One region of the Bacillus sp. 1A genome, then DNA from elsewhere that is predicted to be linked to it. Evidence: riboswitches for the same ligand, from Rfam matches in the RefSeq annotation. Region 1 holds a riboswitch; the other holds the start of a gene.

Region 1 (17,364 bases):
TTGGCTATTCGACGAGCTTATGGGTGACACTTACAGCACAACTTTTTAGTGGGTTAGCTCTTCCATGTATCCAAATAGGTATTAATACGCTCATTATTCAAAATAGCGATACTGATTTTATCGGTCGTGTAAATGGCATTTTAAGTCCACTATTTACCGGTTCAATGGTAGTAACAATGAGTATTGCTGGTTCATTAAAAGAGGTGTTCTCATTAAGTACGATGTATGAGGGCACAGCTTTACTATTTATAATTGGATTATTATTTATTTTACCTATATACAATTTAAAGCCAGTAATAGCGGTAGAAAGTGAAATAAATGGTAAAGGAAGTGCTGTGCAACATGAATCCTAATCCAAATGTTAAATATCCTATTGAAGGAAATCAAAATGTCCATTTTATAAAAAATACAATAACGAAACCTAATATACTTGTTGGTGACTATTCTTATTATGATGCGAAAGATGGAGAAACATTTGAAGATCGAGTATTACATCATTATGAATTTCTTGGAGATCATCTTACTATTGGAAAGTTTTGTTGTATTGCAAATGGAGTTACCTTTATTATGAACGGAGCGAATCATCGGATGGATGGATTTTCGGCATATCCATTTAATATATTTGGGAATGGGTGGGAGAAGTATACACCTGATTTGTCTGATTTACCCTACAAAGGGGATACAGTTATAGGAAATGACGTATGGATTGGTATGGATACAACGATTATGCCTGGAATAAAAATAGGGGATGGTGCAATCATTGCAGCAAAATCTGTTGTGACTAGAGACGTCGCACCATATACAATTGTTGGCGGAAACCCTGCAAATAAAATAAAGGAACGATTTACAAATACAATAGTAGAAGAGTTATTGCAAATTCAATGGTGGCATTTTGATATTGAAAAAATAACTGAAAATATAGATGCTATTGTACAAGGAAATATTGAACCATTAAGAAAGCTAAAAAGGAAATAAAAAATGCATGACAAAGAGTATCATACCTCCGAATTTTGTTAATGATAATAGAACAAGGAGGTGTGATACTATGGCACAAGACGTTTTATGTGAAGTAAACAACTGTAAATTTTGGGCTAACGGCAATAAATGTAGTGCAGATGCAATTTATGTAGTAAGTCATAAAGGGAAACATGCATCAACTACGGAAGAAACAGATTGCAAAACTTTCGATCCAGAAGTATAAATTTTTGAAGGGTAGCCAAATCGTGGTTGCCCTTTTATTAATTATAGTATTGATAATAAATCTCATTTTCATTCATTGTTTTTAACTTTTCTTGTTAATTTTTATATTTTCTTTATAAGTGATGTAATCCAGAGCAATACGTGTTCTATACGTGATTTACTAAATTCAATGACTTCTGTAATAAAAGATGAGCTAACATGTAAAGATTGAATAGCAGTAAGCTGTTTATGTAGTACGTCTTGGCGTATTGTTAAAATTTCTTTTCTACCTTCGTAATCAAGTTTTTCAAATAGAGCGATACGTACAAGAAATTCTGCATTGTTTGTCGCAATTTTTTCAGGAAACTCTCTTAACATTTCTGAAAAAATTTCTTCACCTGTTTCAGTTATATCGTACATATTTCGGTTTGGCTTTCCGACTTGTTTATGTATTTTTTTCGTTATAGCACCCATATTTTCGAAGCGCCGAAGAGCGGGATACAGTGTATTGGGGTTCAGCCGAGATACGTGTAAAAACGGGTCATAAGCTGTAATGTATTTCCATTATTGGTTTTTTAGTTAAAAATATCTACCTCATGATTAATACAAAGCTGATTACCTATGCGCTATAAATGAACTGCCCCCTATTGTTAAACAAAACCTAGCAATTGGGGGCAGTTCATAGTTATCATTTGACTCTTCTAGTGACTTTCTCAAGTAAAGCACCCTTTGGTTGAATAAGATTTATTTATTCATTCCCATCAATCGCTTAATTGTTCTTATTTGTCCACGATGATTAATTTCGTCTTCCATAACGTGAAACCACAAGTAGTAATTATTATAAGGCACACCATTATCCCACTTGTTTTCCTCGAATAACCAGCTATCTTGTTTTGATTTCAGATATGTTAGTGTATTTTCTCTAACTTGTGATAATTCATTCAAATAATAATCTAAAGATTGCTTTTTTATTCCTTCCCTTGCTTTGTCTCCAAGTTCTAAAGAAATTCGCCACTTTAGATATTCACTTTCAGTTAAATCTCTTTTTTCAAACGAGATAACTTGATGAACAAACTCCATCGCTGCAATATGTGATAAGAGAGAACCAATAGTGTTTGAACTACCGTTTGGTAAGAAATCTAAATCACTTTGGTTTAAATTGGAGATTTCGCTCAATGTAACATCTCTTGTATGTTCAAGCATTGTTACAAGCTCTCCAATCTTATTTGAATAGTTTTCTCTTGAAATTATTCTATAATCTATCATATATATCCCTCCAATTCATGCTAAGCATAAGTTTACCAATAAAATAAAAAAAACAAAGTCTGAAAATTCATGTAAAATAATGATATAATTTAATTGAATATAAAGAAAAAGGAAACCTGTTTTTATCAGTGTTACCTTATCCAAGACTAAATTTTACCTATACATCATTTTTTTGATGTAGCTCTTGAAGATAAAAACTATTTAATTTTCAAGGAACAGTTATTAACTTAAAACTTATTATACGAGGAGGGTGTATCATGAAAAAAATATGCTTTGTATTAATTGTCGACGCTGGTATAAATTATGGTTCAATATTTTCTCTACCATTTTTAAGGAATCAGGATGATTTGAAGGAATATTTTTCTAAGTATTATGATGTTTCAATTAATTATATTAGGGATAAAAACTCAGTTGACTATTTGGTAGTTCCCAAACCGTGTCCACCTTTTGATAATGAAAATAATCTTCCAATAATTGAAGTACCAGCAATCTTATTTATGGAAAAGGATTTTGAAAAAATAAAGACTTATATAGACAATTATTTTTCTAATAACTCATAAAGAAAATAAAAGTACAGTAAAAAGAAGTCCGATAAAAAACGAGTGGCGTAGAATATTTCTATTAATCATTCGTTTTTTATTATATTTACATATCAGTCTATCGCAAATGAACTTGTACAACATATCGGGAAATATAGTGAGATTAATATCGTTGAAGAGTTTGCTGCACCTTTACCTGTTACCGTCATATCCGATTTATTAGGAGTGCCAACAACTGACCGTAAAAAATTAAAGAATGGTCTGATATTTTATTTATGCCATATAGTAAAGAAAAATTTAACGATTTGGATGTAGAAAAAGGAATTGCGTTAAATGAATTTAAAACGTACCTGCTTCCAATTGTTCAAGAGAAAAGATATCATTTAACCGACGATATTATTTCAGATTTAATACGAGCTGAATATGAAGGTGAAAGATTAACTGATGAAGAAATAGTTACTTTTTCTTTAGGCTTATTAGCGGCAGGTAATGAAACAATTACAAATTTAATTATTAATAGCTTTTATTGCTTTTTAGTGGATTCACCTGGAATATATGAAGAGTTAAGAAAAGAACCTACATTAATTTCAAAAGCGATTGAGGAAGTATTGCGCTATCGATTTCCCGTTACATTAGCTAGGAGGATTACAGAGGATACAAATATATTTGGGCCTTTTATGAAAAAGGATCAAATGATTGTTGCGTGGGTAAGTGCAGCAAATTTAGATGAGAAAAAGTTTTCGCAAGCCTCTAAATTTAATATACACCGAATAGGAAATGAAAAGCATTTAACATTTGGTAAAGGTGCTCACTTTTGCTTAGAAGCACCACTTGCACGTTTAGAAGCTGAGATTGCATTAAGAACTTTCATAAATGCTTTTGAAAAAATAGAGTTATCTCCATTGTTCAATTTAGAAAAATGTCTATTGGAAAATGAACAAACGTTAAATTACTTACCTATTCTTTTGAATAATAGGTAAATCGATCAGCAAGGTACAAATTTACTGTACCTTGTTTTTTTATCCCGCTTTAATGGGCAGTAAGACCCCCACCTCAAAATGCAGCGAAATTAAAGAATTTAGGTGGGGGATCAACTGCCCATAAAAGTCCGATTGGTTCAACTAATAATCAGTTGGGGATGAACAAAATCCCCACTGATTAAAGTTTCACTTTATTTCTCAATTGTAAATTTTTAGTTAGTTATTTAGTATGGAGGTGTGTGAAAAGAATGGAGGAGGACGCTTATGTTAACGTGTAATGGAAGTAAAACGTTTCAAACATTTATTAAAGCTGTAACGGATTTAATGGATAGTAATTTATTAGAAGATCAAATTGTTTGTGCGATTGAAAAATTACTAGAAGAACTTTTAGAAAAGAAAACATGGCTTCCGTTAGAAAAACAGAAGGCGAATTCGGCTCAATACGCACGACATTTGTTATATGAAGATCCTTTTAATCGTTTTGAAGTATTAGCTCTTGTATGGAAAGATGGACAATCTACACCTTTACATGATCATGATGGTACATGGGGAGTAGAAGGCGTTTTTACAGGGAGGATAATGGTGCAAAACTTTATACAAACGAAGCAGTTTGAAAATTCACTTGTTTATTTAACACATACAGGAAATCTTTATTTGGGAGAAGGAGAAACCGATAAAGTCATTCCACCAGCTGATTGTCATATTCTTGAAATAGCTGAAAATGAAAGCGTTGTCACTATTCATATTTACGGAAAGCGCTTAGAAAAGTTTAAAATATATGTCCCAACTGAAGAAAAGAATGTGTACATGTGTGAGACAAAATATATTAGTTATAGTTCATAGTTTAAAATCAAAAGCTTTTCTTTAAAAAGAAAAGCTTTTGATTTTATTTTTAATTATTTCTTGACCTGAAACGCTTTTCATAAATTATAAATAAGGAGTACTTCACGAAATCAGTATGAAAACGATACCTTTCGTTTAATATAAATTCGTGTATATATAGAAAGTGGTGAAGAAATAATGAAATTAATTGCAATTGATTTAGATGGAACTCTTCTTTCGGGAAATAAAATGATTAGTAAAGAGAATGCAGAAGCAATTCAAAAATGTCAGGAAGCGGGTCATGTTGTAGCAATTTGTACAGGACGTTCTATCGTCGATATTGAAAGATTGTTGTTAGAAGTTAATTTAGAGTGTCCAATTATTGCGGAAAATGGTGCGCTTATATATAAAGATAAAAAAATGATGAAGAGATATCCAATTCAAAATATGCAAGCACTTGAGATTGTAGAATATCTTGAAGAGAATGGCTTATATTATCAGCTTTATACTGATAAAGGTGTGTATGTACCGGATTATGGAGTAGAGAGTGTACGTAATGAAATTGAGTATGTGAAGAATTCAAGAGAAAATTTCGACTTGAAAGAATTAGAAACGATCGCAGCTTTATACCTTGAGCATACAGCGTTTCATAGTGCAGAAAGTTGTAAACCGATTGTAGAAACTGATATACATGTGCATAAGCTTTTACCATTTTCTTATGACATAGAAAAATTAAAAAAGTTAAAAGCAGCGTTTCTGCATAATACTGATTTAGCAATTACATCTTCCTATTGGCATAATTTAGAGATTAATCATCGAGATGCTCAAAAAGGAAATGGATTATATACTTTAGCAGAACATCTAAATATTCCAGTTGAAAATACTGTAGCGATAGGTGATGGGCTAAACGATGTATCCATGATGGAAAAAGCAAACATATCAATTGCAATGGGGAACGCAGTCGAAGAAATAAAAGCAATGTGTAAATACGAAACTTTATCAAATGAAGAACACGGTGTTGCACATGCTTTATATAAATATGTAATGTAATATAAAAAGAAAAAAAGAATCCAAATGGATTCTTTTTTTCTTTTTATTAGAGGTAAGGTATTCTATGAGATTCATAGAAGCCTTATTACTTTTTATTATATAGAATATATTGGAATAAATGTTTATATTTTTCATATTAATTGTGAAAAATTTATGAACTTTGTATTTTTTGTATTTTTTGTATTTTTATACTACTAAAATCGATGTGTATGACTCTGATATTAAAATCCGATTTCTGCATGAGTACCCGTTTTAGGTTGGTCGTACATTCAGAATTAATATGTGATGAACAAAATACGTACTGATTAAGGATTCATTTTATACGCTAATTCTTCTCTATTTTAATTGAAAAATAAAATTTATTCGAATAATTATTCTGCAGCTATATACCTAAAGGCACATTCTACGTATAATGGAGAAGTATAAATTTTGAATTTGTATTAATTTTACATATTGAGGTGAAAAAGGAATGAATGCGCGGCTAATGGAACTTATTGATGTGAGTACAATAGAAACCATGGCAGAACAGTTTTATAAATTAACCAACATATCACATCAACTTCTTGATGCTGAAAAAGAATGTATATTTTCTTTTGGAATAAATGAAATGAAAATATGTAAACTTCCCAAAATTGAAATCCCCATTTTTTTATACAATCAACATTTAGGATCTTTTGTAGTATGGTCAAACAAAAGTGACATTTTCAATTGTCAAAAATACTTTGAAATGCTTTCAAATCTAATTATAGATGGAGCAACAAAAATATTTCAAAGTAAAAATTCAACATTGCTCTCTCGAAAAGAAGAGGAATTACATACGATTTTACAAAATATGCCCGTTATGGTTGATGCGCTTGATTATAATGGAGATTTTGTTCTGTGGAATCGTGAGTGTGAAATTGTAACAGGTTATACCGCTGAAGAAATAATAGGGAATCCACATGCACTTCAATTATTGTACCCTGATCATGATTATCGTCACCAAATACAAACGAAATTTTTAACTTGTGGAAAAAATTTCAGAGATTGGGAAATGCACTTAACATGTAAAAATGGTGAAACCAAAACAATCATGTGGTCCAATATTTCAGAACAGTTTCCTGTAAAAGGATATAGCTACTGGGCTGTTGGTGTAGATATTACACATTTAAAAGCGATAGAAGAGCAGTTAAAACAACAAACGTCTGAATTGGAATTGATTTTTAAGGCTTTACCGGATTTATGTTTCTTAACAAAAGATGATGGCACAATTATAGATTATAAAGCAGGATCTCCTACAAAATTTTACGTACCGGCACAAGCTTTTATGGGAAAAAATTTTTTCGAAGTATTACCATCGCCAGTGGCGCAGCAGTTTCAGGAAGCAATTCTTCAAGTGAAGGAAAAAGCAACGAATGTAATTGTTGAATACCCACTTACAATTAATGATAGTGTTAATTTCTTTGAAGCCAGATGTTTACCATTATTACATGATAAAATTATGATCATTGTACGTGATATTACAGAACGGAAAAAGACAGAAGAATTGCTAAATAAGTCAGATACACTTGCAGCAATCGGTCAATTAGCAGCTGGTGTTGCTCATGAAGTGAGGAACCCATTGACAGTTATTAAAGGGTTTATACAGTTATTCCAAATTAATAAAGAAGATCAAGAAAAATATTTTGATTTAATGCTTTCTGAAATTGATAGAATAGAAGCGATTCTTCAAGAGTTTTTATCAATCGCTAAAACAGATGAAATAAATACAGAACAAAAAAATATTTATCAAATTTATAAAAATGTCGTTTCATTAATGAATACAAAAGCAATTATGACGAATATTCAAGTAGAACTATATGCAGACACCAAAGATATAAGTATTGAGTGCTCAGAAAATCAATTGAAACAAGTGTTTATTAATATTTTGCAAAATTCAATCGAAGCTATGACAGATGGCGGGAAAATTACAATTCATATTAAAGAGATAAACGATGAAGGTGTTATTATTCATGTAATTGATGAAGGAATAGGGATACCTGAAGATAGAATTAAGAGATTAGGTGAGCCTTTTTATAGTACGAAAGAAAAAGGTACCGGTATCGGATTAATGTTAAGTTATAAAATCATTGAAAGTCATCAAGGAAATATAAGTATTATGAGTGAAGTTGGAGTCGGGACAACAGTAACGATTTACTTGCCGAAAGCTCAGAGCGAAAAATCTCTATCAAATTATGATGATAGATTCGAATCAATACGTCCAATTATTAACTCTTAAATTACTAAATCCCCAATAACCAAAAGCTTAACTTTTGGTTATTGGGGATTTTTATATTTAATTTAGTAAACTTTACCTTTTCTTAACCTTTGTTTTAATTTCTATTAAGTTTTTATTAGTATATTAATATTTGTGCAAAGTACTGTATAGAAAATGTGCATTACTTTTAATATATAGATTCAATTATTAGTAGGAATTCGGTAAGGAGGAGATTATGACAAGGTGAAAAAGCATGAGAAAAAAAGTGGTAGAGCAATACCGACGCGGTTAAATATTTTATTTCTTTGTGTATTTTTATTATTTTCTGCAATGATTATACAGTTAGGTAAAGTGCAAATTTTCGATGGAGAGACTTATAAAAATGAAGTAGAAAAGAGAGAAAATGCAACTGTGAGCCTATCTGTCCCACGCGGAAAAATATTTGATAGAGAAGGCAATCCAGTAGTTGATAATAAATCTTTACGTACAATTACATATACAAAGATGAAAGGTGTAAAATCAGAAGATATATTAAAAACTGCAAGACAACTTGCAGACATAATTGAAATGCCGCAAGAAGATATAGATAAGTTAAATGAGACAGATAAGAAAGATTTTTGGATGCAATTAAATCCGAAACTGGCTGAAAATCTAGTATCGAAAAAAGAAATAGATACATTTAGAGAAAAGGATATTAGCGGCAAGAAGCTAGATAAAAAAATAGAAGAGTTAAAAAGAAAACGGGTTACAGATAAAAATCTTCAGGAATTAACAGAGAAAGATATAAAAGTGTTAGCTATTAAAAGTAAGATGACTTCTGGTTATCAAATGGCTCCTCAAATTATTAAAAAAGATGTTAGTGAAAAGGAATTTACTATAATTAGTGAAGGTTTAGCGAATCTCCCAGGTGTAGACGTATCGGTGGATTGGGAGAGAGTGTATGTAAATGATGGATTATTCCGATCTGTTCTTGGAAATGTTTCTAATTCCGATGAAGGATTACCAAGTGAACGATTAGATTATTACTTGGTACGTGATTATAGCCGAAATGATAGGGTTGGAAAAAGTTATATCGAGCAGCAATATGAAGATGTACTTCATGGTACAAAAAAAGAAGTAAGAAGCGTTGCAGATAAACAAGGTAATACAATTAGAACGGAAACCGTTTCTGAGGGAAAGAGCGGTAAGAATTTAACTTTAACAATAGATATGGAATTACAGAAGAAAGTAGAAGAAAGTATTGAAAAAATATTAAAGGCATATAAAGCGTCAGAATCCATGTTGGACCGTGCTTTCGTTGTAATGATGAATCCGAAAAACGGACAAGTATTATCTATGGCCGGGAAAAGACTTGTAGAAAAAGACGGAAAAACAGAAGTTGAAGACTATGCATTAGGCACAATGACTAGTTCTTATGAGCTTGGATCAACAGTTAAAGGTGCGACAGTTTTAACTGGATTTGAAACGAAAGCTATAACACCAGGTACATATTTTTATGATGCACCTATGAAGTTTAAAGGAACTAAGGAAAAAAAGTCTTGGAAAAAGTTTGGAAATATCGATGATTTAAGAGCGTTACAAGTCTCTTCAAACGTGTATATGTTTCATACAGCATTAAAAATTGCAGGTGTAGATTATGTGAAAAATAGTTCATTAAATATTAAACAGGAGTACTTTGATAAAATGAGGTATTATTTCAGGCAATTTGGATTAGGTGTTCCAACGGGTATTGATTTACCGAATGAAACAGCTGGACAAATTGGTAAAAAAGATAATCAACCTGGTTTCTTACTAGACTACTCAATTGGCCAGTATGACACCTATACGCCACTTCAGCTTGTACAGTATATTTCAACAATCGCAAACGGTGGATATCGAATGAAGCCACAAATTGTTCAAGAGGTAAGAGAGCAAACGTCGCAAAAAGATGAGATTGGTAAAGTGGTGCATTCAGTAGAACCAATCGTTTTAAATAAGATAGATATGAAAGAGGAATATATAAATCAAGTAAAAGAAGGATTTAGAAAGGTATTCCAAGAAGGTGATGGAACAGGAGTAAGGGCGTTCCAAAAAGCATCTTATAAGCCAGCAGGTAAAACAGGGACAGCACAGACAGTATACGGTGGAGAAAGTGATATTGGAAGAAATGAAAAAGGTGAGCGAAGAGAATGTTATAATTTAACGTTAGCAGGATATGCGCCGTATGATAATCCTGAAGTAGCATTCTCTGTAGTTGTGCCGTGGGTTATTAATGATAAATCTGGTATTAACTCTGATATTGGAAAAGAAGTTTTAGATGCTTATTTTGAATTGAAAAATAAGAGATTGACTGGAGAAACTATAAAAATAGATAGCTCTCAAGAAGGTTAAAAACATATGAAATAGTACAGAAACTAGAATCGACTTATTTAGAAATAGGTTCAAAATGGGTGATAGAGAGGTAAAATCATTCTATCAATTATTCACATTTTATAAAATAAATCATATATTGATAGCATAGGACAAGCTGAAATGCTTATTCTAACCTCACAGAACACTCCTTATCACGGTTTGGCATCTACTTATGTAGATGCCTTTTTTAATTTAATCACTAACAATTATTTATCAACCTAAAGTAGCAAGCATATTAGGACTATTAGGTGAAGGTTGACGGTAATAATTACAGTATGCTTAATAAGCGAATTGAAATGTAAGGAGTGAGAAATAAGTGCTAAATATTTTAGTGGTTAATTTTCCAGCAGAGGGACATGTAAATCCTACATTAAGTTTAGTCAAAGCCTATACTGAACGAGGTGATCACGTACATTATATTACGACAGAACAATTTAAAGGCAGAATTGAAGATTTGGGAGCTACTGTATATACACATCCAGATTTATTAAAGGAGATTTCTATTGATTCTGAAACTCCAGATGGGCTGAATTCTTTCTTTCGTGTACATGTTCAAACTTCTTTATATATATTAGAAATTACGAAACAATTATGTGAAAACATACATTTTGATTTCGTAATTTATGATATATTTGGCGCTGGAGAGTTAGTAAAGGAGTATTTACATATTCCAGGCATAGTTTCTTCTCCTATATTTTTAATTCCTCCAAATTTTTTGGAAACATTACCTTTTCATCCAAATGCAGAAATACCATTCCAACCTGATAAAATTTCTGAACAGTTACTATATCAAATGGAACATGAATTTGGAGTAACGCCTAAAAATAATCTTCAATTTATGCATAACAAGGGAGATATTACTCTTGTGTACACAAGTCGCTATTTTCAACCTAATAGCGATTTATTTGGAAGAAATAACATTTTTATTGGTCCTAGTATTTCAAATCGTAAAACAAATGTAGAGTTTCCACTTGAATTGCTTAAAGGTAAAGAAGTTATATATATTTCAATGGGGACACTGCTTGAAGGGCTTGAACCATTCTTTAATACGTGCATTGATACTTTCTCGGATTTTGATGGAATAGTTGTAATGGCAATTGGTGATAGAAATGATCGTTCTAAAATTAAGAAAGCGCCAGACAATTTTATAATTGCTTCATACGTACCCCAATCAGAAATATTAAGTGAAGCAGATGTTTTTATTACACATGGCGGCATGAACAGCGTACACGATGCTATTTATTTTAATGTTCCATTTGTCATTATTCCACATGATAAAGACCAACCAATGATAGCGCAAAGATTAACTGAACTTGAAGCAGCACATCGGTTATTGAAAGAGAATGTTAATGTGCAAACGTTAAAAGAAGCGGTAACAGATGTTCTTTCAAATAAAAAGTATAAGCATGGTATACGAAAACTGAATGATAGTTTTTTAGAATGTGGTGGTTCAAAAGAAGCAATTGCAGTGATTACATCTCTTTTAAATAAATAGTTTAGACAATATAAAAGCATAGAGGCACTACCTTTATGCTTTTATATTATTATACTGCAAACTGCACAGCAGTATTTGCATGTAAAAAAGCGGTATCAAAAACAGGTACAGTAAGGTCGTTTTGGGAAATGAGTAATGGTATTTCAGTGCAGCCTAGCAATATACCTTCTGCGCCATTTTGAATTAATGAGTTTGTGATTTGTAAAAGTTTTTCTTTTGATGTTTTTGAAATAATTCCTTTACTTAATTCATTTAAAATAACATGATGAATAAAATTTCTTTCCTCTTCAGTTGGGATGATTGTCTCAATATTAAAATTTGCTAGACGTGATTTATAGAAGTCTTGTTCCATCGTTTGTTTCGTACCCAATAGTCCGATACGCTTTATATTCTGTTCTACCATTTCTTTAGCACTTACATCACCAATGTGAAGAAGTGGAATAGATATTGCATTTTCTACTTCTTCAGCAAATAAATGGACCGTATTGGAACACATTAATAAACAATCAGCTCCGGATTTTTCAACCTTTTTTGCAACTGTGACTAATTCGTTTTTCACTTCTTCATATTGATGATTTTGTAATAAAGTAGTTACTTCACCAAAGTCCATGCTATATAAAACAAGCTTCGCATTTTGATCATATTGAGAGAGTGTAAGTGTATTAATATGTTTATAGTATAACGATGTAGATTCCCAACTTAGTCCACCAATTAAACCGATTACTTTCATCGTACATTCCTCCCGTAACTATTTTGAATTCATTATTTCACAATTCCGATAAGAATACAATGATTTAAATGTACCGTTAAACGAAAAATAAAAATAATTAGAAAAGTGTTGAAATTTATACTTATTAGTGCCATAATACGAATTACAAATTAATACTTATCCAGAGAGGTGGAGGGAACGGCCCTATGAAACCTCAGCAACCCCTATATAAATTTATAGGAAGGTGCTAATTCCGCAGAGGACACGATGTGTTTTTTGGAAGATAAGAGGATTCTTGAACGTGAAGAAAATGACCTCTTATGTAAGGGGTCATTTTTTGTTGTATAGAAAGGGAGTGTCGATGCATAATTCATTTTCAAAATAAATATAGAGTAATAAAAGTTGACTAATACGGGAGGGGGATTGTAATGAACAAATTATCAACAAAGTTAGTAGTAGCAATCGGAATTGGAGCAGCATTATACGGGATATTAGGACTTTGGGGATTTTCTATTGCACCCAATACATTTATTAAACCTGCATTAGCTATTTTAACCGTTTTTGGAGCGTTATTTGGTCCAGTGGCAGGACTTTTAATAGGACTTATCGGTCATACCGTAACAGATACAATCGCTGGTTGGGGTATTTGGTGGGGTTGGGTTATTAGTTCAGGCATTATCGGCTTTGCAATGGGCCTCATTCAAAAAAGAGTTAGCTTTAGTGTGAAAAACGGGACGTATAATAAGCGGGATATTTCTTATTTAGCCATTACTGGGTTAATTGGTATTGTCATTGCTATTATATTTGCTGGGGCATTCGATGTTATTGTGATGGGAGAACCATTTGACAAAATTGTTATACAAGTATTAGGAGCAACAATTGCTGATGTTATTGTATTTTTAGTTCTTGGATTGCCAATTACAATAGGTCTAGCTAAATCTAATAAGAAACATACACATTTAAAAATTGAAAAGTAGGGATGTTAACATGCAACCAATCATTTCTTTTGAACAATTCAGCTTTCAATATGAACATGCTGCGCAGCCTACTGTAAAAGACATTACATTTCATATATACCCTGGAGAAAAAGTACTAATTGCTGGACGGAGTGGTTCAGGGAAGTCAACGTTAGCTCATTGTATAAATGGGCTAATCCCCTTTTCTTATGAAGGGATTAGTACTGGTAATATTTTAATTGCCGGAAAAGACCCGAGGAAAGAGAGTGTTTTTGAACTGAGTAAACAGGTAGGAACAATTTTGCAAGATCAAGATGCTCAATTTATTGGTCTTACAGTAGAAGAGGACGTAGCTTTTTATTTAGAAAATGAATGTGTAAATCAAGATGATATGAAAAAGATTGTTTCGGACTCATTAAAAAAGGTAAAGATGCATGCTTTTCATAAACAAAGTCCACATGAATTATCAGGAGGGCAAAAACAAACTGTTTCTTTAGCAGGTTTGTTAACAACAAATGCTGATATATTATTGTTCGATGAACCGTTAGCAAATTTAGATTCAGCAAGTAGTTTACATACGATAGAACTTATTAAAGGCATACATAAACAATATAATAAAACAATTGTAATTATTGAACATCGAATAGAAGAAATGTTAAACCTGGATTTAGATAAAATCATTTTAATGAATGAAGGGGAAATTGTTGCGATAGGGACACCAGAAGAGATTTTAGCGTCAAATATATTACCATCTATCGGCTTAAGAGAGCCTATGTACGTAGAAGTATTAAAGAAATTGCCGTTTGATGGTAATAATGACGTAATATATTACCCGCTTGAAAATCTTCAAAGAGAAAGTGTTCGTAGCGTAATAGATGAGTGGATGGAGAAGCAAGTTTCTTTTAAAGGTACTCCTACAAAAAAAGAATTATTGAAAGTAGAGAATTTGTCATTCTCCTATCCTAATAAACAAAAAGTATTGGACAATGTAAATTTCTCTATATATGAAGGTGAAATTGTAGCACTTTTGGGCCATAATGGAGCCGGTAAATCAACATTAGCTCATAGTCTTATAGGCATAAACAAAACAAAAAATGATAGGATTGTATTTGATGAAGTAAATATCAATTCTTGGTCTATTCGTAAACGTGGTGAGGTTATATGTTATGTGATGCAAAATCCAAATCAGATGATTACACAACCTACTGTTATAGAAGAGGTTTCATTTTCATTAAAATTAAAAAAGGTTTCAAAGGAAGAAATTAAGCTTAGAGCGGAAGAAACATTAAAACTTTGTGGTTTGTATCCATTTCGAAATTGGCCAATTCAGGCATTAAGTTATGGACAAAAGAAGAGAGTAACGATTGCATCTGTACTAATAGCAAATCCGAAACTTATCATATTAGATGAACCGACAGCGGGACAAGATTATTATCATTATAAACAGTTTATGTCGTTTATTAGAAAACTAGCTGTAAAGGGAATATCTTTTATTTTTATCACACATGATATGAATCTCGCTTTAGAATATGCAGACAGAGCGATTGTTCTAGATGAAGGGGAAATTATTGCGAATAATTCCGCGTGCGTTGTATTAGGGGATACAGAAACGTTACAAAGGGCGAACCTAAGGGAAAGTTCTTTATTCAAACTAGTTAAATTTAGTGGAATTTCATATCCTGAAAGGTTTATGGAACATTATTTTGAGGATATTAGGAGGGAGGAAGGTGTATAGTACATATTTTCATCGCATGGATGAAGCAGTGAAATTGTTGTTATTTATTTTTTGTATGACACTTACTTTTTTGTTTTTTGATTTTCGTATATTGCTATTTGTATTTATGATTGGATGTATCGGACTTCTAGTTGCTAAAATCCCATTTCGTAAAATTTGCCTTGTTTTTACTGTTATATTTACATTTAGTTTATTAAATTCTGTCATGATTTTATTTATTACACCAACTCATGGATCTGAATTAACCGAATCATATACTTCGTTTTTACATATTGGATATGCAACAATTACATATGAAACATTATTTTATGCAGCTACACTTTCATTAAAATATTTTACGTTATTACCATTTACACTTATTTTTATATATACGACTGATCCAAGCAAATTTGTGAGTAGCTTAAGTAAATTTCGAATTCATTATAAGATTACATATGCAATAAATATTGCATTACGTTACATACCTGATATTCAGTCCGAATATAAAGTTATTAAACATGCACAAGAGACGAGAGGAGTAGCTTTTGAAAAAGGAGAAGCAAGTTTATGGATTCGTATGAAAAACCGTGTCTTAATTTTTTGGCCTTTAATTATTCATTCACTAGATAGAATCGATACAGTTTCAAATGCAATGGATTTAAGAGGATTTGGAAAGAAGAATACACGAACGTGGTTTTATACAAATAAAGCGAAAAGCGGGGATTTCATTGCTTTATTTGTAGGTATTTTTATTTTCATTGTTGCAGTGTATTTAAAGTTACATGTATTTCAAAACTTTTGGTATCCATTTTAAAGCACTCTCAAATGAGTGCTTTTACTTATTTTTATGTGGACATGCTCAAAAAAGGGATATTTACATAATGTATAATACGAACCAGTTAAAATGATCAACTACCTATTAGTTTTCAAACCAAAAGGAGGAGAAAATATGAGTTACGGTGGTTCTTGTGGTTTTGGTGGAGGTTTCGCGTTATTAGTTGTGTTATTTATTTTATTAATTATCGTTGGATGCAGCTGCTGGGGCGGAGGGTACTAATTTCTAATTAGTCTCCACAAATGTAAACTTAAAAAACATAGAAGATACTTATGTATCGAAACAAATAAAAAAGGAGCAATTATGCTCCTTTTTTATTTGTTTTCAGATGAGTTCATATTACATCTCGGCAATGTAATTGTCAAAGTTGTACCTTTATTAATAACGCTTCGGATTTTCAAACTACCTTGCATCGTTTCAATGATCTTAACAGCAACCATTGTACCTAAACCTGTACCTTTTGTTTTTGTACTAAAATATGGTTCACCAAATCGATTTACTTGCTCTTGTGACATACCAATTCCGCTATCCTCAATTCGAATAATAACTTTATTATTACTAATAGATGAGGAGATATGTAAAGTACCACCATTAGGCATTGCTTCAATCCCATTTTTTATTAAGTTTAAAAAACATTGTTGAAAGTGCTGTTTATTGCCTACAATTGTTGCTGTGGAAAAATCTTTTGTAATATGTATTGTATTCATATTGCATAATGGTAAGATCATATTAATAACTCGGTTCAACTCTTGTTCTACTGAAATATGATCTGATTTTTCTGAAGCAGGTTTGGCAAACGTTAAATAATCATCAATAATTCCTTGTGCACGATGTAACTCTTCAAGTATATGTTCAATATACTCATCTCTTGATTCTGGAGTTAAATTAGGTGTTTTTAAAAGTTGAGTAAATCCTTTTACGACAGTTAAGGGGTTTCTTACTTCGTGCGATATACTAGCAGCAAGTTGGCTAACAATCTCCATTTTTTCCATTTTAATCATCTTCGATCGCATACATACTGCATCTTTTAAAACTTCATTAAAATAAATGCCAAACAACATCAAAATGGTTGGTAATATTATGAAATAAATGATGTACAAATTATTTACTTCAAAATCTGATAAAGTTAATACAATTACAGTTGTAAATATTGCTAGAAAAAATGTTAAAAACATTCCATAAGCTACTTTAA
Region 2 (15,096 bases), 720 kb from region 1:
AGATTGGTGCCTTACATGGTATCCAATCTATTTTTGTACGTATTCTACAGAGGAAGAAGGGTTTTACACCAAAAAATAAAGACAAGTATAGAAAAAGGAAAAGTCGAACTATCATCTTAATTTTTATTCAAAATGTTTTTTGAACGATTTATCAAATATGCATAATTGTATAAAAAAATTGAAATTTATCATTTCCCGACAGAAAACTTCCACCTCAAGGAATGGGTAGGACATGGTCCAATGAGTAGGTGGGAGCTGAATGACGGTTAGGAAAAAACCTAAAGGTTCTTTTGGGTGAAGAATCAGTATGAGGTACCGGTATCGTAATCAGTTCGTTCCTATAGAAAGAAAATGTTATAGCTCCGAGGCATTTTTACATCTACGAAATGGTTTCATTGTAAAAGTTCTTTCATTTGTATATTTTTTTTGAAAGGGACAGAGGACTTTCGACAAAAAAGAAGAAATAATACGTGATTAGTATTTTTTGCTATATCATGATATCGTTCTCGTACATATCGTGAAAAAGATTGTGAACAAATAAAAAAAGGAAGTGAGGTGAAAAGCGGTGCTTATCCATAAAGCGTATCAGTTTCGGATCTATCCTAGTTTAGAACAAAAAATAGCTATTACGAAAACAATTGGTTGTTCACGATTTGTATTTAACTACTTTTTGGAAAAGTGGAATGATAGATATAAAGAAACAGGAAAAGGGTTATCCTATGGTACTTGTTCTTCGCAATTACCTACTCTCAAAAAAGAATTTGTATGGCTAAAAGAAGTGGACAGTATCGCTCTTCAATCTTCTCTTCACAACCTCGCTGACTCGTATGCAAGATTCTTCAAAAAACAAAACAAAGCACCTCGGTTTAAATCGAAGAACAATAAAGTCCAATCCTATACAACGAAACATACAAATGGAAACATTGCGATTATAGATAATAAATTGAAGTTACCGAAACTTGGTCTTGTCAAATTTGTCAAAAGTTGTGAGGTAGAAGGACGAATTTTGAGTGCTACTGTCAGAAGGAATCCAAGTGGAAAATATTTTGTCTCGATTCTTGCTGAAGCAGAAGTACAAGAATTGCCGAAGACCGATTCCGCTGTTGGTATAGATGTTGGTGTGAAAAACTTTGCTATTCTTTCAACGGGTGAGGTATTCGGTAATCCAAAATGGTCTCGGGTATTAGAAAAGAAACTCGCTCATGCCCAGCGTATTCTATCTAGACGTACAAAAGGCGGAGCGAACTGGCATAAACAGCGAATTAAAGTCGCTCGTATTCATGAACGAATCAAAAATGCAAGAACGGATTACTTGCAAAAACTCTCTACAAGGATCATCAAAAACCACGATGTGATTGGGATAGAAGATTTGCAAGTATCGAATATGTTACAGAATCACAAACTAGCGAAAGTGATTCAAGAAGTATCATGGTCACAATTCAAAGCGATGTTGTTGTATAAGGCATGCTGGTATGGGAAACAAGTGATTGTGGTGTCGAAAACATTCGCTAGTTCCCAAACTTGTTCGCATTGCGACTACAAAAATAAAGATGTGAAAAGCCTGAACCTGCGTGAATGGAAGTGTCCTTCTTGTGGTATGTATCATGATAGAGATGTGAATGCAGCGGAAAATTTGAGAAAAGAGGCCATAAGGCTCCTAACCGTAGGGATTACGGGGATTGCCTACTCATAAAACTGAGGGATACCTTGGTGTTCGTAGGAATCCCTCACTTCAAACAGCTCGTTAGAGTGTTAAGTGGGGGTAGTTCAAAAGTTAACATTAAACTACTTTTTAATTGAAAAGAATATTTTAATAATCTTTACTAGAGAAGGATATTCCTTGAGAAGTAGATAAACAAAAAGTGTGGAAATAATACAGACTCAATAGAGTTTTGTATTAAATAAAAAGAAAAGGATGGGTATGGCTTTCTAAAAGTTTTTGGGGGTTAGAAAGCATTTTTTAGTTAATAGCTTTAAATTATATTTTAAAGGGGAAATGGGTATATGAAATTTCGAAATACAAAGCTTGCTATGGTTACACTATCTTCATTTTTTATTTTAAGTACTGCATCTCTATCATTCACAAATATCATACACGGTGAAGTAGCTTCTGCATCACCACAAGAGATTACTGTAAAAAGCTATGATGATACATATTATAATAATGCAATAGGAAAAACGGGTTTAGAGTTAAAGAAGGAACTTCATAATATTATTGATGATCATACAAAGTTATCATACAGTGCGGTTTGGGAAGCACTAAGAGATACTGATGAAGATCCAAATAATAAAAACAATGTGATACTCTTATATACTGGGCGTTCGCAAGGGAAACTTACGAATGGTTCAGGAGTTGATAATTGGAACCGAGAGCATGTTTGGGCAAAATCTCACGGTGATTTTGGAACGACTGCAGGAGCTGGAACAGATTTGCATCATTTAAGAGCGACGGATGTATCTGTAAATAGTTCACGTGGAAATCTGGATTTTGATAATGGTGGTGTGAATCATTCGGAAGCGACAGAATGTAAATATGATAGTGATTCTTGGGAACCTCGTGATAGTGTAAAAGGAGATATCGCTAGAATGCTATTTTACATGGCTGTTCGTTATGAAGGAGACAACGGCGAAATAGACTTAGAATTAAATGAAAAGGTGAATAACAATAAAGATCCATACATGGGCAAACTATCCGTTTTACTAAAATGGAATGAACAAGACCCTATAGATGATTTAGAGCGAAAGCGTAATGAAGTGATTTTTACGAAATATCAACATAATCGTAATCCTTTTATTGATCATCCGGAATGGGTAAATAAAATTTGGAAGTAACATACTTAAAGGTATTTTACTTTGAGAGAAGGGATTGATCACTATGATCAATCCCTGTTTATATCTATACTAGAATAAGTGATTTTTATAGGATTGGAGAATAGAATCGATATTTTATTAAGTAAAGTATAATATGAGTCTTTTAATACGGTCCCCACTCAATATTCACGCCAATAATAAGAAAAATAAGTCCAATGATAAACCAAATGAATGCAAGTGGAGCCATGAAGCGAATCCATTTTCCGTAAGAAATGCCGCTCGCTGCGAGAACGCTCATTAAAACACCGGAAGTTGGGTTGAGGCAGTTCACTACACCTTCGCCGAGCATAACAGCTTGTACTGTAACTTGGCGTGTAATGTGCATGAAATCAGCTAATGGAGCTAATATCGGAATGAAAATAACGGATTCACCTGTCCCTGATGAAATGAGAAAATGTAATGCGGCACTACTTACATACATACCGATAACGCCAAATACAGGGCTTTGTCCTTCGAGAGACTGTGCGAGTTGGTTAACGATTGTATCAAGCAATTTGCCTTGTTCTAAAATGACTGAAATACAACGAGCCATTCCGACGATCAAAGCACCGTATATGAGATTTTGGCAGCCTGCTAGAAAAGTAGAAGCGATATCGTTTGCTTTCATGCCGCCTATTATTCCCGCTGTAATTGCTATGAAAATAAAAGTAGCGGTCATTTCGGCGTCTGTCCAATGTAGACGAAAAGCGCCAATTAAAAATACAATTAATGATAAAGCTGAAACGAGTAAAATTAATTTATGACGTATTGTCCAAGGAACTTCTGTTTTCTCTATTTCTTTCTCACTTGAAAGAGCATTACTTGGAAACCAGTTATCTCCGAGAATGCTTCCTTTATTCGATTTTTTTAAGCGTTTTACATACCAATTAATATATAAAATAGTGGCAATTAAAAAAGAGATATAGATTGCGGTACGTAAACCAATCCCTGAAAACATCGGGAGTTCTGCGATTTTTTGTGAAATGCCTAAAGGTGAGGGAGATAATATAGTAGCATTAAAACCAGCATAAGTGCCTAAATAAATAATTGCTACGCCGACGATAGCGTCCCATTTTAATGTACGTGCAACAATGATGCCGATGGGGATAAAGCCAATAACTGAGTTAACGATAATACCAGTCGTTCCGAGAATAGAAAAGAGTGCGGCGACAATGCAAATGAAAAGTAATTGCTGATTACGAAATTTGTTAATTACATGATAGATTAAACCGTCAAGAGCGCCTGTTTTTTCAAGAATCGCAATAGCTCCACCTGTAAATAAAATTAAAAAGATGATAGGAGCAGCAAGTGTCATTCCTTTTTCAATAGCGGTAAAAAAAGAAACAAATCCTACCGGCGATTGTGGAACAGAATGATAACTTCCTGGTATTGTCGTTGTAACAGTACCGTTTGTAACTCTTTTAAATTCTCCAGCAGGAACGAAGTATGTAGCAATGGCACAAAGTAAGGCAATAAAAAATAGTAGTACGTACGCGTCAGGCATTTTAAACTTTCGTTTACTCGGCTGCTTTTTTACCTTGGTATGTAATTGCATAAAAACCCTCCTTTTTCACTTAGTTAATTTTTAATATTCTGAAATTTATCCGTGAAATAGATTATAATAAAGGTGGCTTTTTAAGGCAATAGTTTTTCTGTCCTTTTTCTGCACATACAAATTATTGCAACGTTAGACAGGGAAACGAAAATAATCAAAGAATATGTTATATAGAAAGAATAGGGAAAAGAGGGGAAAAAGATGTGGAAAACTACGGATCTATGTGATGAGTTTGAAAAGGAATTACAAATATGTCGCCAGTCTTTTCGGTCTTTTGGGAAGAAAGAACAATTCCACGGGAAAATTGCAACGGTAAAAGTGAAGGATGATAATGTATTAGTGAAGGAAGGATTGCAAACATTACTAGAAGGAACGGTATTAGTTGTTGATGGCGGAGCATCTACGAATTGTGCGTTACTTGGTGATAATTTGGCAGCTATTGCGGAGGAAAGAAAGCTAGCAGGGATTATTGTAAATGGATATGTTCGTGATTCTAGTGAACTAAAGAATATTGATATTGGTATTTTAGCGTTAGGGACGATGCCAAATAGAAGTGTAAAAGAGGGAAAAGGAGAGCGTGATATTTCATTGCAATTTGGACAAGTAGAATGGAAGCCGAATGAATATGTGTATGCGGATGAAGATGGAGTCATTATTAGTGAGAAGAGTTTGCATCGTTAAAGGATAGTAAACTACTATTCTTAGAAAATAAATCCGATAAAGCATGGACAAAATTCTTTGTCAATAGTAAAATAATACAGAAATTTATAATTAACAGAATGTATAGGTTTATCGTTTTACGATAACTTGAATGGAAGTCAGTTTTGCCTAAAAAAGTGAATGTTATCACAATGATACGTTCATAAACAAAATTATTTTTCCTATACAAATATAGCCGCGAATGATGCGGGTAGGAGGTGTTGCACAGTTTGTTCGACACTTACAAAAAAAGAGTGTCAATTGCACGCCCTTGAAGGGCCTTTTTTTGTGTAAATAGTAGTAAGGGAGGAAATTTTGGGATGGCAATGTTGAAAAAATGGCTGCTTACGTCGTTAATGGCAGTTACACTCGTATTTGTTTCTTTTGCGAATACAGTACATATTACGTTTGCTGAAGGCAATACAGCAAAACTTGCAATTATTGGTGAATCACAAAAGGGCATTATGTTATGTCCGAAAGAAGAGCAAATTACAGATGGGGAAACAGCTTTAAGTTTGCTGCAAAAAGTCATGGGGGACAAAGTAACAGCAGAGACGATGTCTTTTGGAACGTATGTCAAAGGCATTGACGGCTTAATGGCTGGGGACACAAGCGGCTGGTTGTATGATGTAAATGATAAATCTGCAGAAGTTGGAGCAGATAGTTATAAATTAAATGCTGGAGATGTTGTTGTCTTTCGTTTTGTTGCAGACTGGAGCAATATGAGCCAGGAAACATTACAGCAAACATTAGATAAATTTGGTACTTGTAAAACTGTAGAAGAACCAAAGACAGATGATCCAAAACAAGAAAAACCAGAAGAACCAAAAACGGATGATCCAAAACAAGAAAAACCAGAAGAACCAAAGACAGATGATCCAAAACAAGAAAAACCAGAAGAACCAAAAACAAATGATGAAAAAGTAGAACAACCAAAGCAAGAGAACATTCAAGTTCCAGCGGCGCAAGTAAATGACGCGATCTCTAAGACATCTGAAAAGATGTTACAAGATGGAATTGAAAGTGATTGGGTAGCTTTAGGCCTTTCTCGTTCTGGAAAGAATGTTCCAATTGAGGCGAAATTAAATTATGTTAAGTCAGTAACTGAAAAAGTAGAAAAGCGCATTAACCGTTTTTCAGCGACAGATTTAGCTAGAACGATTATTATGATGAATGCAATGCAAGCAGACCCTACAAAGGTTGGCGAACATAATTTAGTTCAAAAATTGTACCAATCAGATAAAGTGAATTCTGTTACAGGTTATACATTTGCATTACTTGCATTTGATACGAAGAAATATGAAGTTCCAGTGAATTCAAAATGGAATCGAGTTGCTTTAGTTGATGCGCTTTTAAACGCGCAACATACAGATGGCGGCTGGACTTACGATAGTGCAAGTAGTAAAGACAGTGCTAGTAGCGTTGATGTAACAGGTATGGTTTTATCAGCATTAGCTCCTTATCAAGAACGAGAAGATGTGAAACCAGCTGTGCAAAAGGCTGTTGCCTATTTATATAACGAACAGCTAGAAAACGGTGGTTTTTCTGCTGATGGACAAGAAAATTCTAATAGTGTTGCGCAAGCAATTATTGGACTATCACTTGTGAAAGATGTAGATCAAAACCGTCTACATAAGGCAGTGCAAAATCTACTGTCATATCAACTTCCAAATGGTGAATTCAAATGGTTACCAAGTGATCAAAACGGTAGCGGAATGGCTACAGAGCAAGCGTTATTAGCACTACTTCAGTTTAAAGATCTTGAAAAATCGATTTATGACTGGTCAAATGTATCTGTTCCTGAAATCGATAAGAAACCAAATGTGGATTCAGAAAATGTTGTAGTAGAAAAAGAAGTTACTGAGCAACCAGAAGAACAAAAACAAGTACAACAAGAAACGAAAGATGATAATTTAAAAGTTGTTGTTGATAACGAACCGGTTAAAAGCAAAAAGTCAGGAAACGGTAGTACGTTACCAAAAACAGGAGCATCCTCTCATAGTGCAGCTACAGAAGTAGGTATGGGTGTATTATGTATTGCTTCTGCATATGTATTATGGAGACGTAAAGCAGCTTAACAAAAATTAGGAGCAATCATTTGCTCCTAATTTTTAATATGAAAGGTGAGAGACAACATGAGTAAGATGAAATGGATCATTTCTTTAATGCTTTCACTTGGGCTACTTGCTGGATGTGAAGAGGCAGCTGTAAAGCCTGAGAAGAAAGTAGAACCAAAGCAAGAAGAGGTAGCAAAACAAGAAGAGAAAAAAGATGAAGCGAAACCGGAAGAAAAGCCGGAGGAAAAACAAGCTGAACAAGAGCAAAATAAGCAAGACGAGCAGAAAGAGAAGCAAGAACAAAAAGTAGAAGAGAAGCCGAAAGAAGAAAAGCCGCAGGCACAACCGGAAGTAAAGAAAGAAGAGAAACCTCAGGAACAGCCTGCCGCTGCTAAGCAACCAGAACAGCAAAAAGCACAAGAAGAGAAACAACAGCAACAACCGAAAACACCAGAAGTAAAAGAAGAAGCGAAGGTTGTGAATCAGCCGAAAGAAACACCGAAGCAGGAGCAGAAGGTTGATCCGAATAAAGAGCAACAAGCAACTGTACCAACGCCACCAACACCGGTACCAGATCCAGTACCGCCAGTGCCAGTGCCAGATCCAGTAATACCAAAACCAAAACAAGTCACTATCTCAGTAAAAGGTGATAAAGGGTACTTATTAGGTGCGAAAAAAATGGATGTACAAGAAGGCGATACTGTTTATAAAGTATTGCAGCGTACAGGTTTAGATGTGGATGCAATGGGCTCTAAAGGTGATATTTATGTAAAAGGGATTAATGATTTATATGAAAAAGATGTTACTGCTACTAGTGGATGGAAATATCGTGTGAATGGTGCTTTTCCAAATCATAGTGCTGGTGTAGTAACAGTTAAGCCAGGCGATACAATTGAGTGGGTGTTTGTATTAAAATAAGAAAGGCATTCGGTAAAGGACTATGACAATAAGTTTTTCTTCTTTACATCCTTTTGTGAATTTTTTCTATTATATCGGGGTGATGATACTATGTATGATGTGTCTTCATCCTCTTTTTTTAATTGGGGCAATACTATTAATCGTCATAATCAATATAATGCAAGGGAATAGTGAAAAGATAAGAAAGATGTTACCGAGCACAATCGTTTTCTTTTTTATGGTCATTTTATTTAATTCATTATTAACGCATAGAGGTCGAACTACGTTATTTTGGTTAGGGGATAGCCGTATTAAGCTTGAGGCGATTATGTTTGGAGTAGTAATGGGATTATTACTAGTTGCGATTATGTTTACGTTTGCTTCGTATAATGATATTATTTCAAGTCATAAATTTTTATATTTGTTTTCTAGAATTTCACCGAAAGTAGCGTTGTTAACGATGATTACAGTGAGGTTTGTTCCTTTGTTTATGAGGCGATTACAGAAAATAACACTCGTCCAAAAAACGAAAGGCGTACAAGTAGATGCGGGTTCAATTGTTGAAAGAGTGAAAAATGGTATGCAGTTGCTGCAAGTATTATTAATTTGTTCATTAGAAGATGCGCTGCAAACAGCAGATTCTATGCAAGCGCGTGGGTTTGGTGTAACGAAGCGTACGACGTATATTCGGTATAGAATGGAAAGACGAGATTGGTACACGCTCATTTATTTAAGTATTCTATTTATCATTGCTATTATATGTAGTACGTATGGCGGAGGAAAGTTAATCATTTATCCGAAAGTCGAATCTATTCTATTTCAGCAATACGATGGAATGATGTTTGGAGTATTTACGATGTTTATTAGTCTACCAATTATAATGGAAGGAAAGGAATGGATATGGTGGCGCATGCAGAAATAAACAATTTATCATTTGTATATACTGATGAAAACGAATATGCGTTACAGCATATTTCTCTTTCTATTCAAAAAGGAGAGTTTATTGCACTTGCTGGAGGGTCAGGCTCTGGAAAGACGACTTTATTGAAACATTTTAAAAAGGAATTACTTCCAATCGGTACACGTTCAGGAGAAATTTTTTATGATGACGTTTTATTAGGGGAAGTACCTGATTTATTATCTGCACAAGAAATTGGTATGGTATTTCAAAATCCAGAAAATCAGCTCGTAATGGATACGGTCATTCAAGAATTAGCATTTTCTTTAGAAAATATCGGGTTACCATCACAGATTATTCAAAAACGAATAGCAGAGCTTATTAGCTTCTTAGGATTTCAAGATTTATTGCACCAATCTGTTCATACGTTATCTGGCGGGCAAAAGCAGCTCGTCAATTTAGCTGCGGTATTAGTTATGCAGCCAAAACTATTATTATTAGATGAACCGACGGCGCAGTTAGATCCCATTGCTGCGAAAGAGTTTTTAGGATTGTTAAAACGTATTAATGAAGAACTTGGAATTACGATCGTTTTAAGTGAACATCGTTTAGATGAGGTGATACCACTTGCAACACGCGTTATTTGTATGAATAATGGTCAAATCGTGTATGATGGCAGCCCTAAAACGGTTATAGCGAACATGTGGGAAGTTGAAAAGTTCCGTCCATTTATTCCGCAAATTCCAAGATTGTTTTTAGAATGGAATGTAGAAGATATTCCGTTTACAGTGCGAGAAGCGCAAATGAAACTGAATAACTTTTCAGAGATATCATATGTGAATGAGCCAGTAGCAAAAAGTGAAAAACACGAAGTTATTTTAAGTGCAGAGCATATTTCGTTTCAATATGAAAAAAATAGTCCACTTATTTTACAAGACTTAACCGTATCGATTGAAAAAGGAAAATGGGTAGCTCTCGTTGGAAAAAACGGTACCGGGAAGTCCACGCTTTTGACGATTTTAGCGGGATTGCAAAAAGCGAGAAGAGGGAAAGTAAAGTGGAATGGGAAAGTGATACATAAAATTGATTCGAAAGAACGATTTAAAAGGATCGGGTATGTATCACAGCATCCGTATTATCATTTTACATTTGATACAGTGTGGGAAGAAGTGTATGAACGTGCACGTGAGTTATACGGAGAACAAGGAAAAGAAATAGCAGAAGATATGTTGAAGAAGTTTTGGTTGTATTCGCTTAAAGAACGCCATCCGCATGATTGTAGCGGGGGAGAGCAACAACTACTTGCGTTATGTACAACGTTATTATCAAAGCCGACTTTATTGTTACTTGATGAACCGACAAAGGGATTAGATCCGTGGAAAAAAGAAAGAGTAGGAGAGCTATTTAGAAAGCTGCAAAAAGAAGGTACAACAATTGTAATGGCAACGCATGATATTGAGTTTGCAGCGAAATACGTTGATCAATGCATGATGTTATTTGACGGAGCAGTTATTATGAATGATGCACCGAAAGAATTTTTTAGTGGAAACTTCTTTTATACAACATCTATTAATCGATTCATTCGAAAAGAATTGCCATATGCATTAACGTGGGAGGATGTGTACGAAGCGTGTCTAAACGATATGTTGCATTCATAATATGTATTTTTGCAGTAATAATAGGCACATTACTCTTTACTACACTTATCATGGACGGTTATTACATGTTAAGTAGTTTGTTTTTATTAGTTGTTATTATGTTACCTTTCTATATCCGCTTTGAAAGAAAGGCTTTTGTTTCACGTGAAATTGTGCTCGTTGCTGTGTTAGCGGCAATTGCAGCAGTTAGCCGTGTACCATTTTCTATTTTACCAAGTGTACAACCGACTTCATTTGTCATTATCGTTTCTGCAATTGTGTTTGGGAGTGAAACTGGTTTTATGATCGGTGCAACAGCGGCTATCGTATCTAACATCTTTTTAGGACAAGGTCCGTGGACGCCGTGGCAAATGTTTTCTTGGGGCATGATTGGTTTTATAGCTGGATTATTACGTAATACATTTTTAATGAAAAAGCTATGGGGAAGACTTCTATACGGATTATTTGTTGGGTTTTTATTTGGCTGGATTATGAACTTATGGGGGCTTCTCGGTTTCATACGTGAGGCAACGTGGGAAGCAGTCGTTTCGTATTATATCGCAAGTTTTTATTTCGATTTGAGTCATGCAATTTCAAATGTTGTTTTCTTACTATTATTTAGTACGTCTTGGATTACGATTCTTACAAGATTTAAAAAGAAATATGGCATATTAGATAAGCATAACACGGCATAGAAAAGCATACTCATATAAGGTAGGGTCGCGACTTACATATTCGTTTGCCTCTTTCATGCTTCTTACATATTGTAAGGAGCATTTTTTATTGTCAAAAAATAGATTCAATATATACCCGTTATTATATAAATTTATTTGTATAATAGTAGGTGAGAACTATTTTCATAAGGGAGGTGTATAGTTAATGAAGTTAGTTATTCCGAAGCAACACGGTGCATGGGCCATGCTCGTTATACCATTTCTATTAAGTGTCATACTTGGGAAACCTACTATGTATCATATTCCATTGTTTTTAGCTTGGTTCTTTATCTATTTAGCTACGTATCCATTTCTTACGTACATAAAGCAAAAACGAAAAAAAGAGTACTTACATGCTGCAATTGTATATTTTATCATCGCGTTCGTATTTGGAATGATTTCTCTATTATATGAACGGCGCATTCTTTTATTCGTAGTATTCATGATTCCATTATTTATTGTAAATATGTATTACGCTCGTCAAAAAAATGAAAGAGCATTACTAAATGATATTAGTGCGATTATTGTTTTCTGTATTGGTGGTTTAGTTAGTTATTATTTTTCAATGAAACTTATAGATAAAACAGCATTATTTATTGCGCTTATTTCATTTTTATATTTTTTAGGAAGTACATTTTATGTAAAAACGATGATTCGCGAGAAAAATAACCCGAAGTATCGTCTTATATCATGGGGGTATCATATTATATTAACAATCATTGTATTTGCTATCAATCCGTGGTGTTCTCTTATTTTTATACCGAGTGTCATTCGAGCAATTATGTTATATGGCAAAAAAATTTCTATTATAAAAGTAGGGGTTTTAGAAATTGCTAATTCTGTATATTTTTTAATTATAACGGTAATAATTATGAAGTATGCCATTTGAAAAAACTTCCCACCTTATGATGGGAAGTTTTTTCAATCTTGTTCTAAAATATGAACCGTGTAATCACAGCGTTGAATAGCTTGTTCGATCGCATAAAGTGATTGTTCAATACGAGCGCGATTAAAATCTTTTTCAACAGTCTGTAGCGCTTCTTCTAAACAATGTTTTGCTTCTTGTAATGATTGAAAAGAATTTTGGACATATCCGCGAGCATTTTCGTGCATTTCATAATCCTCCTTGCATATTTATATATGTATAGTATGAACAGTAAGGAACAAAATATAATTTGTTATATTTATTTGACAATTAGAATGAAATTACGTATAGTAAGAATTAAGTGAATATTTTCTTATCCAGAGAGGTGGAGGGACTGGCCCGATGAAACCCAGCAACCGCGATGCAGGTGCTAATTCCAGCAGAACATATTTGTTCTGGGAGATAAGACGAAGATATATACGTAACTTCTTCTTATCGGAGAGGTTTTTTTGTTGCAAAAAAACCGATTACGAAAATTTATATTAAGAAGAAAGGGGTTGCGAAGTACTGTGACACTCGAAAAATACGTAAAACTGCGTAGTACAGTTTATGAATATATGATAGAGCAAGATAAGCCAATATCATTGTTAGATATTCAAGAACATATCGTTTCGCATCATGAAGGAAAATTCACGAAAAAGATGTTACATCAATTTTATTTATCAAGACTATTAGATGAACTGAAACTGGATGGGAAAATTACATTAGCTGATGAATATCTCTATACTGAAAAAGGGGTATTTTATAAGGCGGGAAAAGGGAGCTAAGCTCTCTTTTTTTTGAAGTATGTAGAGTAAAAGACTGCTTAAGCAGCCTGATACAAGGGAATGGTGTTGAGTGTGTAGTGTCAAAGATTGAATGTGCCTGAAAGAGGCACTTCATATCGGCTGCAAATGAAAAGAGACACCTCCGCCGAATAGGTGTCAGTCGTTTTGTCATATAGACTTGCTATTTGACAGTTATTAGAATAACATGCAGGGGTTGTGGAAGTCAAAAGGGAATTAAAGGAAGAGGTGTTGTTATGTACGCTTACTTACTAAATGATATAACGAAATGGATTCCGAAATACATTGTAGATAGAGGATACGAATATTATGAAGATGGACATGTAGAAGAGGTTGAAATACATGATAAGAAAGTTTTTGCTTTTGTTACTGGAAATGCAGGAAACTATGAAGTAATGATTGATCTTGAAAATTTTACAGAAAGTAGCTGCGAGTGTCCATATGAGAATTATTGTAAGCATATGGCGGCAGTTGTTTATGATATTCAAGATGCTGGTGAGAGTACGTTGAAAGAGAAACTGAAAGATTTAGACAAGGAAGAATTACTTATCGTATTAAATCGTTTATTACAAAGTTCGAAAAACGTACAAATTGTAGAGAAGATGTTAAAGAAGGGGAAACTTTAACTTATAGAGGGAGTTGTTATGTAGTGAATGCACTAATTGTATACGCCCATCCTAGTCCTTCCAGTTTTAATGCGGCGATATTAAAGCATGTGCAAAAAGGATTACAAGAAACAAATCATTCGGTTACGGTACTTGATTTATATAAGGAACAATTTGATCCAGTCCTTGTATTTAATGAAGAGAAGAAAAGACGTGATTTAGTAAATGAGGAAGAGACAGCGCGATATAGAAAATTAGTAGAAGAGGCAGATACGCTTCTCTTCATCTATCCGATATGGTGGTGGGGGATGCCTGCTATTTTAAAAGGATTTATTGATCGCATTTTCGTAGCTGGATTTGCTTATAAATATGAAGGTGCCCTGCCGAAAGGATTATTGAACGGAAAGAAAGCGTGGGTTATTAATACGTTGGACTCGCCTTTATGGTACGTCGCATTATTATACCGATCAGCAGATTGGATTATGATGAAGAGAGGTATTTTACGTTTTTGCGGTATTCGCGATATAAAACGGTCAGTTTTCCAATCAGTGAAAACGAGTAAACTAGAGAAGCGGGAAAAATGGTTAGTACAAATAGAAGAAAAGGCTCGTACATTATGAATGAAATCGATCGTATTCTAAACTGTTGTGGGTATGATAACGAACTTTTGCGAACGTATATTACGTGTTTACTTCAATTGAAAAAATGTAGCGAAACATTTCAACAAATGACGATTCAATTAAGAAATGATTATCTAATAAGAGGGATTTGTGAAAGAGAAGTTGATGAGGTGGTAAGAGGAAGTAAAGAATATGAAACATATTTTCTTCCTAAAGCGTTACAGTGGAATTTCCTTAAGAAAAATCCACATTTAATTGAAAAAGTATGTGAAGATTTTTTTGCATGTGAGGCGTTATATCTTACGGAGATAGAGTGGAAGACCGTGATAAATTGCACGGGAAATAAGTGATTTATTATGTAAAAAAGCTAGCATAAAACTAGCTTTTCGTTTAAATAAATAAGAAACATAGACTAATGATGAATCCTGCATATAGTAAGTTCACAACGCAAAATCCCATAATATCACGAGCACCTAAACCAGCTATCGCTAATGCCGGTAATGCCCAGAATGGTTGAATTAAATTCGTCCAAGCATCGCCCCACGCAATTGCCATTGCTGTTTTTGCTGCAGGTACACCAAGTTCAGCACCAGCTGGAATCATAATAGGTGCTTGTACAGCCCATTGGCCGCCGCCAGATGGAACGAAAATATTAACGATGCCAGCACTTAAAAAGGTAAAGAGAGGGAAAGTCGTTTCGTTTGAAATGCTAATAAAGAAATTCGAAATAGCTCCTCCAAGTGAAAGTCCTTCACCATTAGCTCCAATCATCATTCCCATAATTCCTGCATAAAACGGAAATTGAAGTAAAATACCAGAAGCACTTTTTGTAGAATCTGAAAAAGCGCGTATATA

Evidence for each region. A riboswitch is a leader RNA that binds a small molecule or an ion and turns the genes downstream of it on or off. The one in region 1 is predicted to bind S-adenosylmethionine.
Region 2: another riboswitch for S-adenosylmethionine. It lies ahead of ACUN0F_RS16440 (hypothetical protein); the one in region 1 lies ahead of ACUN0F_RS20130 (ECF-type riboflavin transporter substrate-binding protein).

The regions. Positions count from the first base shown of each region.
Region 1 is NZ_JBQYLZ010000001.1:3,938,075-3,955,438, reverse strand. Features, by position in the region: gene ACUN0F_RS20195 (MFS transporter) at 1-353, shown strand, start outside; gene ACUN0F_RS20190 (Vat family streptogramin A O-acetyltransferase) at 343-975, shown strand; gene ACUN0F_RS20185 (DUF1540 domain-containing protein) at 1,046-1,201, shown strand; gene ACUN0F_RS20180 (PadR family transcriptional regulator) at 1,303-1,734, opposite strand; gene ACUN0F_RS20175 (DinB family protein) at 1,924-2,445, opposite strand; gene ACUN0F_RS20170 (hypothetical protein) at 2,703-3,005, shown strand; partial or broken gene ACUN0F_RS20165 (cytochrome P450) at 3,099-3,964, shown strand; gene ACUN0F_RS20160 (cysteine dioxygenase family protein) at 4,229-4,807, shown strand; gene ACUN0F_RS20155 (Cof-type HAD-IIB family hydrolase) at 4,985-5,836, shown strand; gene ACUN0F_RS20150 (ATP-binding protein) at 6,306-8,093, shown strand; gene ACUN0F_RS20145 (peptidoglycan D,D-transpeptidase FtsI family protein) at 8,316-10,442, shown strand; gene ACUN0F_RS20140 (macrolide family glycosyltransferase) at 10,780-11,958, shown strand; gene ACUN0F_RS20135 (aspartate/glutamate racemase family protein) at 12,008-12,688, opposite strand; SAM riboswitch class I at 12,842-12,957, shown strand; gene ACUN0F_RS20130 (ECF-type riboflavin transporter substrate-binding protein) at 13,096-13,644, shown strand; gene ACUN0F_RS20125 (ABC transporter ATP-binding protein) at 13,655-15,358, shown strand; gene ACUN0F_RS20120 (energy-coupling factor transporter transmembrane component T family protein) at 15,351-16,151, shown strand; gene ACUN0F_RS20115 (YjcZ family sporulation protein) at 16,287-16,394, shown strand; gene ACUN0F_RS20110 (sensor histidine kinase) at 16,487-17,364, opposite strand, start outside.
Region 2 is NZ_JBQYLZ010000001.1:3,219,002-3,234,097, forward strand. Features, by position in the region: gene tnpB (IS200/IS605 family element RNA-guided endonuclease TnpB) at 566-1,693, shown strand; gene ACUN0F_RS16390 (endonuclease I family protein) at 2,005-2,832, shown strand; gene ACUN0F_RS16395 (YfcC family protein) at 2,975-4,405, opposite strand; gene rraA (ribonuclease E activity regulator RraA) at 4,607-5,086, shown strand; gene ACUN0F_RS16405 (DUF4430 domain-containing protein) at 5,425-7,182, shown strand; gene ACUN0F_RS16410 (DUF4430 domain-containing protein) at 7,240-8,079, shown strand; gene ACUN0F_RS16415 (energy-coupling factor transporter transmembrane component T) at 8,102-8,980, shown strand; gene ACUN0F_RS16420 (ABC transporter ATP-binding protein) at 8,953-10,614, shown strand; gene ACUN0F_RS16425 (ECF transporter S component) at 10,587-11,288, shown strand; gene ACUN0F_RS16430 (YwiC-like family protein) at 11,473-12,195, shown strand; gene ACUN0F_RS16435 (hypothetical protein) at 12,228-12,419, opposite strand; SAM riboswitch class I at 12,542-12,640, shown strand; gene ACUN0F_RS16440 (hypothetical protein) at 12,681-12,998, shown strand; gene ACUN0F_RS16445 (SWIM zinc finger family protein) at 13,253-13,642, shown strand; gene ACUN0F_RS16450 (NAD(P)H-dependent oxidoreductase) at 13,666-14,241, shown strand; gene ACUN0F_RS16455 (group-specific protein) at 14,238-14,591, shown strand; gene ACUN0F_RS16460 (short-chain fatty acid transporter) at 14,632-15,096, opposite strand, start outside.